4 regions of the Paenibacillus sp. SEL3 genome follow, and region 4 is predicted to be linked to each of the others. Evidence: riboswitches for the same ligand, from Rfam matches in the RefSeq annotation. Region 4 holds a riboswitch; each other region holds the start of a gene.
What was found. A riboswitch is a leader RNA that binds a small molecule or an ion and turns the genes downstream of it on or off. The one in region 4 is predicted to bind glycine.
Positions count from the first base shown of each region.

Region 1: another riboswitch for glycine. It lies ahead of gcvT (glycine cleavage system aminomethyltransferase GcvT); the one in region 4 lies ahead of ACYCS5_RS05490 (alanine/glycine:cation symporter family protein).
Region 2: another riboswitch for glycine. It lies ahead of ACYCS5_RS08465 (alanine/glycine:cation symporter family protein); the one in region 4 lies ahead of ACYCS5_RS05490 (alanine/glycine:cation symporter family protein).
Region 3: another riboswitch for glycine. It lies ahead of sdaAB (L-serine ammonia-lyase, iron-sulfur-dependent subunit beta); the one in region 4 lies ahead of ACYCS5_RS05490 (alanine/glycine:cation symporter family protein).

Region 1 is NZ_CM137725.1:997,318-1,000,453, forward strand. It holds gene gcvH (glycine cleavage system protein GcvH) at 24-416, opposite strand; glycine riboswitch at 810-909, shown strand; gene gcvT (glycine cleavage system aminomethyltransferase GcvT) at 1,086-2,186, shown strand; gene gcvPA (aminomethyl-transferring glycine dehydrogenase subunit GcvPA) at 2,312-3,136, shown strand, end outside.
Region 2 is NZ_CM137725.1:1,812,686-1,815,821, reverse strand. It holds gene ACYCS5_RS08470 (glycoside hydrolase family 1 protein) at 1-1,006, shown strand, start outside; glycine riboswitch at 1,175-1,251, shown strand; glycine riboswitch at 1,270-1,364, shown strand; gene ACYCS5_RS08465 (alanine/glycine:cation symporter family protein) at 1,523-2,941, shown strand; gene ACYCS5_RS08460 (iron-containing alcohol dehydrogenase) at 3,000-3,136, opposite strand, start outside.
Region 3 is NZ_CM137725.1:3,653,827-3,656,962, reverse strand. It holds gene ACYCS5_RS16890 (DUF6359 domain-containing protein) at 1-818, opposite strand, end outside; glycine riboswitch at 1,156-1,271, shown strand; gene sdaAB (L-serine ammonia-lyase, iron-sulfur-dependent subunit beta) at 1,483-2,172, shown strand; gene sdaAA (L-serine ammonia-lyase, iron-sulfur-dependent, subunit alpha) at 2,162-3,061, shown strand.
Region 4 is NZ_CM137725.1:1,161,667-1,164,802, reverse strand. It holds gene ACYCS5_RS05495 (glycoside hydrolase family 1 protein) at 1-1,449, shown strand, start outside; glycine riboswitch at 1,618-1,694, shown strand; glycine riboswitch at 1,713-1,807, shown strand; gene ACYCS5_RS05490 (alanine/glycine:cation symporter family protein) at 1,966-3,136, shown strand, end outside.

The sequences.
Region 1 (3,136 bases), 160 kb from region 4:
TTCATGCTGCATTGCTCTATTTATTACTCCGAAATCAACTGCTCATACTGATCCGCCGACAGTAGTTTGCCCAATGCTTCCTCCACATCTTTATCCATCTCTACTTCTACCATCCAACCTTTGTCATAAGGAGATTCATTCACTAGCTCAGGTGTACCTTCCAGCGCTTCATTCACTTTTAATATAGTTCCCGTCACCGGAGCAAAAAGGTCGGATACCGTCTTCACCGATTCAATCGTACCGATCTCCGCTCCCTGCTCAATCGTTACTCCCGCCTCAGGTAATTCTACAAAAACAATATCACCCAGTTGGTGCTGTGCAAAGTCTGTAATACCAATCCGCACCGTTCCATTCTCTGTCCGCTGAACCCACTCATGTTCGTCTGTATACCAAAGTTGCTGCTTCACTTCACCCATTCTGTTCCCCTCACTTCCATATGAATAAAATCGCATTTGCTCACCTGTATTAGACAGGTTAAGATTATGACAATAAGAACACTCATGTCAATAATACTAACAAAAATACTTCATATCACCTCCTATAGCGCTCTATATAAAAATATAATAATTTATAACAAACGCTTACATATCCTTATTTATATATTAAATGTTTTTTCTATTGTTTTTGATGACATTTTTATTGACATTTTGAATGAATTTGCGTATTAATGGGTTATAGCAAATACTTTGGGAAACACCCCGACAACTGCAAACGCGGATGAACGCAGAGGGAGAGACTGCCAAAAAGATTCGCATAGCTGTTGCCGCTTGTGAGACAGTTGTGCACGCGAATCGGATCAAGTTGTTATCTGCAAAGCCAGGTAATATACTGCTGATCCCGAAGGTAGCGCCGAAGGAGTAAGCCTGCATTGCAGGTGAATCTCTCAGGCAAAAGGACCTCTGCCGGACGCATCTCTGGAGAGCATTCGCTATTGGAGCGGATCACCCAAGAGGAAACCCGGTACATACCGGGGTAACTTTCTGGTATCAAGGACAGAGCTGAAAAAAGAGTATAGACTGCTGTCTATACGTTTTTTTCGGCCTGTCTTTTTTGTTTTGCCGATCACACCGGATAGGAGTGGAAACATGACTAATTTGCGAAAAACACCGCTATATTCGTCCTACGGGACGCAGTCTGGGGTTCGTTGTATTGACTTTGGCGGCTGGGAGCTCCCCGTTCAGTTTAGCGGTATCCAAAAGGAGCATGAGGCCGTCCGGCAACGTGCGGGTTTATTCGATGTATCGCATATGGGTGAGTTTTTGGTTGAAGGCAAAGAGGCCGAAGCTTTTCTACAAAGGGTGACCACGAATGATGTCAGCCAGTTGGAACCAGGTCAGGCACAATATTCACTCCTGTGTTACCCCGATGGAGGTGTAGTAGACGACCTGCTTGTTTACTGCAAAGGACCGGAGCGCTACATGCTCGTTGTGAACGCCTCCAACATTGATAAGGATTGGGATTGGTTACTTCGTCATGTGCCTGCATCCGTTCACATGGAGAATGTGTCTGATGCAATAGCATTGCTGGCATTGCAGGGACCGGAAGCAGCACGTATTGCCGCAGCCGTGGCAGATACGGATATTACGAATCTGGCATCTTTCCACTTTCATGAGAACGTGCCATTGTTCGGAGCAAAAGCACTCGTCTCACGAACCGGATATACGGGCGAAGACGGTTTTGAATTTTACGTACCTGCCGCGGAAGCACCCGCCGTATGGGAGGGTTTGCTTCGTTCCGGTGAGTCGTATGGGCTGATTCCCGCTGGACTTGGTGCTCGGGATACACTACGCTTTGAGGCTCGGTTGCCGCTATACGGACAGGAGTTATCTGCCACAATTTCACCACTCGAAGCCGGTCTGGGTTTCTTCGTCAAGCTGAATAAAGGAGATTTTATCGGTAGAGAAGCACTTCAGCGTCAAAAAGAACAAGGGGTTCCTCGTAAATTGATCGGGCTGGAAATGATTGATCGCGGCATCCCACGCGCCCATTATCCGGTATTCGCAGAAGGACAACGCATCGGTGAGGTCACAACGGGGACTCAGTCGCCCACCTTGAAGCGTAATCTGGGCCTCGCCTTGGTGGACAGTCGTTTTAGCGCCCTCTCCACACCGCTGGAGGTTGAGATTCGTGGCAAACGCCTGCGTGCCGAGGTAGTGGCAGCACCCTTTTATAAACGCCCGCGCTAATCTTAAACTCTCTTCATTCCAATAAAGCAAACATGTCAGATATGAACTTCCGGGTTTTTCAGCTCACACTTTTTTATTAGCTAATTACGATTTAAAATTTTGCTTTTCGAAAGGAGCCAGAACCTATGAAGCAGCATCGTTATCTCCCTATGACTGAACAAGATCAAACCGAAATGCTGCGTGTGGTGGGTGTATCATCCATTGATGATTTATTCAGTGACATTCCAGAGGCCATTCGATATCAAGGGGAACTCCCTCTTTCTTCTCGACTCGATGAGAAAGCCTTAACCCGCCACTTGGCCGAGCTGGCTGGACACAACGCCAATACAGACACACATGCCAGCTTTCTTGGCGCAGGAATTTATGATCATCATATTCCGTCGGTCATCCAGCACATCACTTCACGCTCGGAATTCTATACAGCCTACACCCCCTATCAGCCGGAAGTAAGCCAAGGCGAGCTACAAGCCATTTTCGAATTTCAGTCGTATATTTGCGAATTGACGGGCATGGCTGTAGCTAATGCCAGCATGTACGACGGAGCGACTGCACTGGCGGAAGCGGGCTCACTGTCCGCCGCAGCTACCCGCCGTAAACAGCTTATCGTATCGAGGTCCGTCCATCCAGAGGCACGTCAGGTATTGGCAACCTATGCACGCGGATTGAATTTGGACATCGTGGAGATCGGCTGTTCGGACGGTGTAACGGATGCTGATGCGTTAGCGGCGGCCGTATCGGAACAGACCGCGGCTGTTTTGGTCCAAAGCCCCAACTTTTTCGGAGCCGTGGAAAATCTACAGCCGATGGCTGACCTCATCCATGCACACAAAGGTCTTTTGGTCGTCAGTGCCAACCCACTGGCACTTGGCTTGCTGGAGACACCCGGCAAACAGGGCGCGGATATTGTGGTAGGAGACGCGCAGCCACTTGGCATCTCCTCTTCTCTCGGC
Region 2 (3,136 bases), 650 kb from region 4:
AGGTCTGACTCAGAAGTATAATGGCTGGCTGGGTCGTGAAGTCATACAGCATTACGTCAATTATGCCGAAACGGTGTTTACACGCTATAAGGATAAAGTAAAATACTGGCTGACCTTTAATGAAATCAATGTAATGACCATGAGTCCGTTCACCGGTGGCGGTGTGGTTATTGACCGTGTAGAAAACAAACAGCAAGCGATATATCAAGCATTGCATCATCAATTTGTAGCTAGTGCACTGGCAACCAAACGGGGACATGAGATCATCCCGGGTGCTCAGATCGGCTGTATGTTGGCACGTATAGAAAGCTATCCACATACGTGTAACCCAGCGGATATACTGAAAGCCCAGCATGAAAATCAGATGAACCTATTCTTTACGGATGTGCATGCCCGTGGGGAATATTCCAACTATATGAATCGTTATTTTGAAGAAAATAATATTGTGATCCAGACAGAACCCGGCGATGACGAAATTTTGAAAAATAATACGGTTGATTTTATCTCATTTAGCTACTACATGACCTTGACCGTATCGGCAGGTCCAGAAGGCGAGAAAGCAGCAGGAAACCTGATTGGCGGCGTGAAAAATCCGTATCTGCAGTCCTCCGACTGGGGATGGCAGATCGATCCGATCGGCCTGCGTGTTACACTGAATACGTTTTATGATCGCTATCAAAAGCCTCTGTTCATCGTGGAAAATGGCTTGGGTGCATATGATAAGGTGGAGGAAGATGGCTCTGTGCATGACACATATCGCATTGATTACTTGCGTCAGCATATTGCCCAAATGAAGGAAGCGATTGCCGACGGTGTTGATCTGATTGGTTACACCAGCTGGGGCCCTATCGACCTTGTGAGCATGTCTACTTCCGAAATGTCCAAGCGCTACGGATTTATTTACGTTGATCTGGATGATGACGGTAACGGAACGCTCAAACGCTCCAAAAAAGACTCTTTTAATTGGTATAAAAATGTGATAGCAACCAACGGTGAAGAATTGTAATTCCATATCATCTCGGGCGGGTATAGCAGAGGACATCCTAAGGATGCGATCTGCTGTACCCGCTTTTTTGATAGACTCAATAATAATATTTCAGAGGGCTTCACAAACTTTTCACTTGTAATAAGCTGAAAGTTTTCTGTATAATGAATAAAAATTTCATATGTCTGGTTGATGTTTGCGGGAGATGGAACGAAAGTTCCGACCGAAGGGGCAAAACTCTCAGGTGCTTAGGCTGTTTACAGCCACAAGCGGGGACCGTAAACGGACAGAACTCTGGAGAGACCCTTAATTGGGCGCCGAAGGTGCACCGCAGAGAACATCTGCTTAAACTCTCAGGCAAAAGGACAGAGACGCGAATAACCTGTGACAGGGAATGCCCTAGGCTTTTTTATGAGCTATTAGAGGCAAAACCTGCACAAGATGGTTGTATTTTTTCGTGCCTTTAACCTCTCCAGGAGTCGAATCAGCGGATTTGACTCTTTTTTGTTTTCTAATATGCTGGAGGAGCGGGTTGAAATGAATTTGGTACATGTGTTAGAAACGATTGACAGCTGGATATGGGGAGCGCCGCTTCTTATTCTCGTGATGGGCACGGGGTTGTGGCTAACGATCCGCTTGAAGCTGCTTCAGGTTATTCGATTGCCTTTGGCGCTCAAGCTAATTGGTAAAGCGCCGGACGAAGGTAGCGGAGATGTAAGCAGCTTCGGTGCATTGAGTACGGCACTGGCAGCTACTGTAGGTACAGGAAGTATTGTTGGCGTGGCGACAGCGATCAAGCTGGGTGGGCCCGGTTCATTATTCTGGATGCTGGTTGCAGCTTTTTTCGGGATGGCAACCAAATATGCGGAAGGATTATTATCCGTTAAATACCGTGTTAAAGACCGGAACGGACAATTTTCGGGTGGTCCGATGTATTATATTGAAAACGGACTTGGCCGCCGTTTCAAGCCGCTGGCGATGTTGTTTGCCTTTTCTGGTGTTCTTGTAGCCCTATTTGGAATCGGTACTTTTCCGCAAGTAAAGGCTATCGTTTCTTCGACGGAAAGTAGCTTTGGAGTGCCAACGGTAGTTACAGCGATCATTATTTCCGTGTTAACTGCTGTTGTTACGATTGGAGGACTCAAAAGTATTGCCAAGGTATCCACAAAGATTGTTCCATTCATGTCGGGGCTCTATATCGTAGTTTGCTTAATTGTACTCATTAAGTTTGCAGGAGAGCTTCCTCATGCGATTGCTTTAGTATTACAAGGGGCCTTCTCGACCACATCTGCAACGGGTGGATTTGCCGGAGCGACGATTATGTTGGCGATGCGAAGTGGAGTTGCCAGAGGTATTTTTGCTAATGAAGCCGGTTTGGGAAGTGCGCCAATTGCAGCAGCTGCTGCTAAGACGAAATGGCCTGCAGAACAAGGGTTGATATCCATGACAGGCGTATTTATCGATACGATGATTATTTGTAATCTGACGGGATTTACGTTGCTGGTTACGGGAATATGGAGTGGAAATGACGATGGAGGTCTGATGACCCAGCATGCGTTTTCCAGTGCCTTTCCGGCTGGTGCAGAACTCGTGACGATTAGCCTTATTTTATTTGCATTTACAACGATACTGGGCTGGAATTACTACGGGGAACGTTGTGTTGAATATTTACTGGGTGTCAAATGGATTAAACCATACCGTTATTTGTTCATCGCACTTGTGGCAGGAGGTGCGTTCATCAAGTTGGAAGCCATTTGGCTGCTGGCAGATATCTTTAACGCAATGATGGCTTTCCCGAACCTGATTGCACTGCTTGGCTTATCGGGAATCGTAGTTGCAGAAACCCGAACCTATATGGATTCTTTGTATCCTAATAAGAAAAAGGGTATTCTTGCAGGTACCCATGTAGGGGCTGCTATCCAAGTAGAAGAAAAGGGACAAACGGTTAATTCATAAATTCCAAAAGGGAGTGTCTTCAGCCACCATAGGCTTGAGGACACTCCCTTTTTAAATGTTATAACGATGCGCGCAAAATAGCTAAAATATCTCCTTGATTAAGCTTTTTATAGTTACCGAAGCCTCCGTATTCCATTTCACGGGCTGCAATGTTTGCGATTTTTTCCAATTGCTCATCATTAATATTGTAATCGG
Region 3 (3,136 bases), 2.5 Mb from region 4:
AAGAAGACACTTCCCCCGTTATTCACATATTGCAGCAGGGCAGCCTGCTCGGATGCCTTAAAGGCCACATTCGCTTCACCGATGATGAACACATCATATTGGCGCAGCTTATCATAGGTTATGGCCTGTTCTCCATAAGTAAAAGGAATAGGGCGGTTCAATTGATCCACAGTAAAGCCTACATTACGTAATCCATTGGCAAAGTCGGAGAAGGCGCCTTCAATGACCCAATCTGCTGCACCAGCCGTCTGTGCGTGCGTATTATCGAACAGCACCTTTTTGCCTTTTCCATCCGGCAGTGTAGTACCGGGTTGACCCGGGTTGCCAGGTTCAGGTTCGCCAGGTTCACCTGGTTCCCCCGGCTCGCTTCCACTCACCAGTTCCACAGCGCTTGGACTTTTTACTCCACCAAAATTATTGTAGGCACCAAGCGTACCTGTCACGCGAATTTTGCTGCCGACCAGTCCAGGATGACCTGTTAACCCAAATTGCCCTCTGTACGCAGATGTCAGCTGCACATCCAATAGATTAGACGTGCTACGTTCATTGGCCTGGTCGGCAATCAGTACGTTAAAATCATTCGCAAACGGAGAAGAAAAGTTAGCCGTTTTCGATCCGGTAGCATGTCCGACGATATAACCTTCTACCGTCACCGTACCTCCACTGCTTTGGCCCTGAAGTGCTTCGGCTACTGTCAATGCTCCCTCTGCCTTGACCTGACCGAACGGAACGAAGATCCCGATCAGCAGTGAAACGATCGCTGCTAGATGCAGCATCCCTTTTAAGCGTGAACCTGTGAACCGCAAGCCTTTTACCATACGTCAATATCCCTCCTATGATTTCCATAAATGTACTTGTCCTCTATCAGATTAGCCGCCAATCTTCTAATTCCTTCCTGATTTCATCCACAATTATGTAAACTTTAATCTTTTTTATTGGAAATGCACCTGTTTCAGGATTTTGCAAAATTCGATTCCAATCGCTCCAAAGCGCGATATCTAGACGAACTAGGCCATTTCGATCTATATATTGTTCATTGGAAGTCGCTTATTGGTTTTTTGCAAAATCCTCGTTTATGTAAAAATTGAACCCTGTGATTGACACCGAGCACGTCATACATTACGCTAAGAAAGACATGTAGAACGGTATACGCGAATGAAGATGACGGGAGAGTCTGTCCAGGAGGCTTACACTCTGGCGGCACCGAAGGAGCAAGACGCCAGCACCCGGCTGGCGGATAATCTCTCAGGTCCATGTATCGTCATCTGACGCAACTCTGGAGAGAGCGCAAGCCACCCAAGGGGTAAGGCGGTAAGAACACCGCACGAAACTCTCAGGTAACGAGGACAGAGATAAGGGAAACTTCCTTATCCTGTCCTTTTTTGTGCTCACATTGTGCGTCAGCATTAGGAACCGTCATAACCGCGCAAAGACGCGGAAATACCATATAGTATGGTATTAGAACACACAGGGGGCCACACCATGCGTTTCAAAGATGTATTTTCTATTATCGGCCCGGCCATGACCGGACCTTCCAGTTCACACACTGCAGGCGCGGTGCGACTCGCACGCGTTGCCCGGCACTGGCTCGGGGCGCAGCCTGACCGTGCCCGTATGACACTGTACGGCTCCTTTGCCGATACGTATAAAGGACACGGTACGGATCTGGCGCTCATCGCAGGACTGCTTAATTACGATACGGACGATCACCGGATTCCAGATGCCGAGCAATGGGCCGAGCAAGCCGGGATGACCGTGGAATTCGCCGTCAGTGGACTCCCCGCTCCTCATCCGAACACCGTCCGTTTCGAGTTGTGGAAGGGCGAGGATCAGCGCACACTGCTGGGCTCCTCCATCGGCGGCGGCAGCATCCATGTCCAGCAACTCAACGAATTCCGGGTCAATCTGACCGGGGAGCTGCCTACGCTGGTGCTTCTCCACTCGGATAAGCCCGGTACATTGGGCGCAATAACTTCAGCGCTGGGCGCGGCCCACATTAACATTGCCTATATGCACGTAGATCGCAAAGGCCGGGATGGTGAAGCACTCACCGCCATTGAAACGGACAGTTCTGCTCCAGCTGAACTGATTGCGGAACTGCGTTCTTTACCTCATATGTATGAAATTAAGATGATTAATTTGAAAAAAGGAGCTGAATCCGATGCGGTTTAGCCATCTGCATGAGATCAGCGCTTTATGCGCTGAAGAATCCACCACGATTGGCCGCTTGATGATTCAAGAGCAGGTACAAGAAACGAATACAACGGAGGAAGAAATCTTTCGCCAAATGTCTGATTATTATGAAATCATGAAGGAAGCTGTTCATCGCGGTCAGACACAAGACACCGTATCCCGCAGTGGATTGACGGGCGGCGACGGCAAGCGCCTGGCCGAGTATCTGCGGTCAGGGGAGACCTGCTCCGGTGATGCCTCCGCGCTCGCCATGGCTTATGCCCTCTCCGTGTCGGAGGTTAATGCATCTATGGGTCGCATTGTCGCCACTCCTACCGCAGGCTCATGTGGAGTTATCCCTGGTGTGTTCATCAGTGCGCAGGAACGGTTCGGCTGGGATGATGAGCATATGGTGAACGGCCTATTCGCCGCTGGAGCCATTGGCTACGTGATCGCCAACAACTCCTTCATTTCTGGCGCGGAGGGAGGCTGTCAGGCTGAGATTGGCTCAGCTATCGGGATGGCCGCTGGCGCTATGGTCGAGCTGCGCGGTGGTACGCCTGAACAAGCTGTTCACGCCGTGGGCCTCGCTCTTAAGAACACGCTCGGCCTGATTTGCGACCCCGTCGCCGGACTCGTGGAGATTCCGTGCATCGTGCGCAACGGGCTGGGAGCCGTGACTGCGCTTGCCGCAGCGGACATGGCTTTGGCGGGTGTGCGCAGCGCTATTCCGTCTGACGAAGTCATTGACGTGATGCTTGAAGTCGGCAGCGCGATGCCGTCGAAGCACCGCGAGACCGCCAAAGGCGGCTTGGCTCAGACGCCGACTGGCAAGCGTTTGACCGAATCACTTACACGCAACCCATCAATCAAGAAGAATAAGTCGTAATTTCTAAGCTTTAAACCAATTACTTTTCCTCTATAAAACAAGGCGACTACCTCTCCCCTACATTGTCCTAGGGAA
Region 4 (3,136 bases):
ATGCTAAAAGGATTTCCGAAAAACTTCTTGTGGGGCGGGGCAACTGCAGCCAACCAATTGGAAGGTGCTTTTGACGTAGATGGAAAAGGCTTGTCCAGCGCAGACATGATTGCTTATGTACCCAAAGCGGAACGTAAGAACGATCACGCTATAGAGATTTCGTCCGAGCGACTCGAAGACATTTTGGCAGGCAAAGTCAATGCCCGTTTCCCAAAACGTGAAGGTGTGGACTTTTACCACCACTACAAAGAAGATATTGCATTGTTCGCTGAAATGGGCTTTAAAGTATTTCGTATGTCCATCCACTGGTCGCGGATTTTCCCGAATGGCTATGATCACGAGCCGAATGAAGCAGGATTGCAATTCTACGACAATGTATTTGATGAGCTACGCAAATATAATATTGAGCCCTTGGTAACATTGTCACATTATGAAACACCGCTAGGTCTGACTCAGAAGTATAATGGCTGGCTGGGTCGTGAAGTCATACAGCATTACGTCAATTATGCCGAAACGGTGTTTACACGCTATAAGGATAAAGTAAAATACTGGCTGACCTTTAATGAAATCAATGTAATGACCATGAGTCCGTTCACCGGTGGCGGTGTGGTTATTGACCGTGTAGAAAACAAACAGCAAGCGATATATCAAGCATTGCATCATCAATTTGTAGCTAGTGCACTGGCAACCAAACGGGGACATGAGATCATCCCGGGTGCTCAGATCGGCTGTATGTTGGCACGTATAGAAAGCTATCCACATACGTGTAACCCAGCGGATATACTGAAAGCCCAGCATGAAAATCAGATGAACCTATTCTTTACGGATGTGCATGCCCGTGGGGAATATTCCAACTATATGAATCGTTATTTTGAAGAAAATAATATTGTGATCCAGACAGAACCCGGCGATGACGAAATTTTGAAAAATAATACGGTTGATTTTATCTCATTTAGCTACTACATGACCTTGACCGTATCGGCAGGTCCAGAAGGCGAGAAAGCAGCAGGAAACCTGATTGGCGGCGTGAAAAATCCGTATCTGCAGTCCTCCGACTGGGGATGGCAGATCGATCCGATCGGCCTGCGTGTTACACTGAATACGTTTTATGATCGCTATCAAAAGCCTCTGTTCATCGTGGAAAATGGCTTGGGTGCATATGATAAGGTGGAGGAAGATGGCTCTGTGCATGACACATATCGCATTGATTACTTGCGTCAGCATATTGCCCAAATGAAGGAAGCGATTGCCGACGGTGTTGATCTGATTGGTTACACCAGCTGGGGCCCTATCGACCTTGTGAGCATGTCTACTTCCGAAATGTCCAAGCGCTACGGATTTATTTACGTTGATCTGGATGATGACGGTAACGGAACGCTCAAACGCTCCAAAAAAGACTCTTTTAATTGGTATAAAAATGTGATAGCAACCAACGGTGAAGAATTGTAATTCCATATCATCTCGGGCGGGTATAGCAGAGGACATCCTAAGGATGCGATCTGCTGTACCCGCTTTTTTGATAGACTCAATAATAATATTTCAGAGGGCTTCACAAACTTTTCACTTGTAATAAGCTGAAAGTTTTCTGTATAATGAATAAAAATTTCATATGTCTGGTTGATGTTTGCGGGAGATGGAACGAAAGTTCCGACCGAAGGGGCAAAACTCTCAGGTGCTTAGGCTGTTTACAGCCACAAGCGGGGACCGTAAACGGACAGAACTCTGGAGAGACCCTTAATTGGGCGCCGAAGGTGCACCGCAGAGAACATCTGCTTAAACTCTCAGGCAAAAGGACAGAGACGCGAATAACCTGTGACAGGGAATGCCCTAGGCTTTTTTATGAGCTATTAGAGGCAAAACCTGCACAAGATGGTTGTATTTTTTCGTGCCTTTAACCTCTCCAGGAGTCGAATCAGCGGATTTGACTCTTTTTTGTTTTCTAATATGCTGGAGGAGCGGGTTGAAATGAATTTGGTACATGTGTTAGAAACGATTGACAGCTGGATATGGGGAGCGCCGCTTCTTATTCTCGTGATGGGCACGGGGTTGTGGCTAACGATCCGCTTGAAGCTGCTTCAGGTTATTCGATTGCCTTTGGCGCTCAAGCTAATTGGTAAAGCGCCGGACGAAGGTAGCGGAGATGTAAGCAGCTTCGGTGCATTGAGTACGGCACTGGCAGCTACTGTAGGTACAGGAAGTATTGTTGGCGTGGCGACAGCGATCAAGCTGGGTGGGCCCGGTTCATTATTCTGGATGCTGGTTGCAGCTTTTTTCGGGATGGCAACCAAATATGCGGAAGGATTATTATCCGTTAAATACCGTGTTAAAGACCGGAACGGACAATTTTCGGGTGGTCCGATGTATTATATTGAAAACGGACTTGGCCGCCGTTTCAAGCCGCTGGCGATGTTGTTTGCCTTTTCTGGTGTTCTTGTAGCCCTATTTGGAATCGGTACTTTTCCGCAAGTAAAGGCTATCGTTTCTTCGACGGAAAGTAGCTTTGGAGTGCCAACGGTAGTTACAGCGATCATTATTTCCGTGTTAACTGCTGTTGTTACGATTGGAGGACTCAAAAGTATTGCCAAGGTATCCACAAAGATTGTTCCATTCATGTCGGGGCTCTATATCGTAGTTTGCTTAATTGTACTCATTAAGTTTGCAGGAGAGCTTCCTCATGCGATTGCTTTAGTATTACAAGGGGCCTTCTCGACCACATCTGCAACGGGTGGATTTGCCGGAGCGACGATTATGTTGGCGATGCGAAGTGGAGTTGCCAGAGGTATTTTTGCTAATGAAGCCGGTTTGGGAAGTGCGCCAATTGCAGCAGCTGCTGCTAAGACGAAATGGCCTGCAGAACAAGGGTTGATATCCATGACAGGCGTATTTATCGATACGATGATTATTTGTAATCTGACGGGATTTACGTTGCTGGTTACGGGAATATGGAGTGGAAATGACGATGGAGGTCTGATGACCCAGCATGCGTTTTCCAGTGCCTTTCCGGCTGGTGCAGAACTCGTGACGATTAGCCTTATTTTATTTGCATTTACAACGATACTGGGCTGGAATTACTACGGGGAACGTTGTGTTGAATATTTACTGGGTGTCAAATGGATTAAACCATACCGTTATTTGT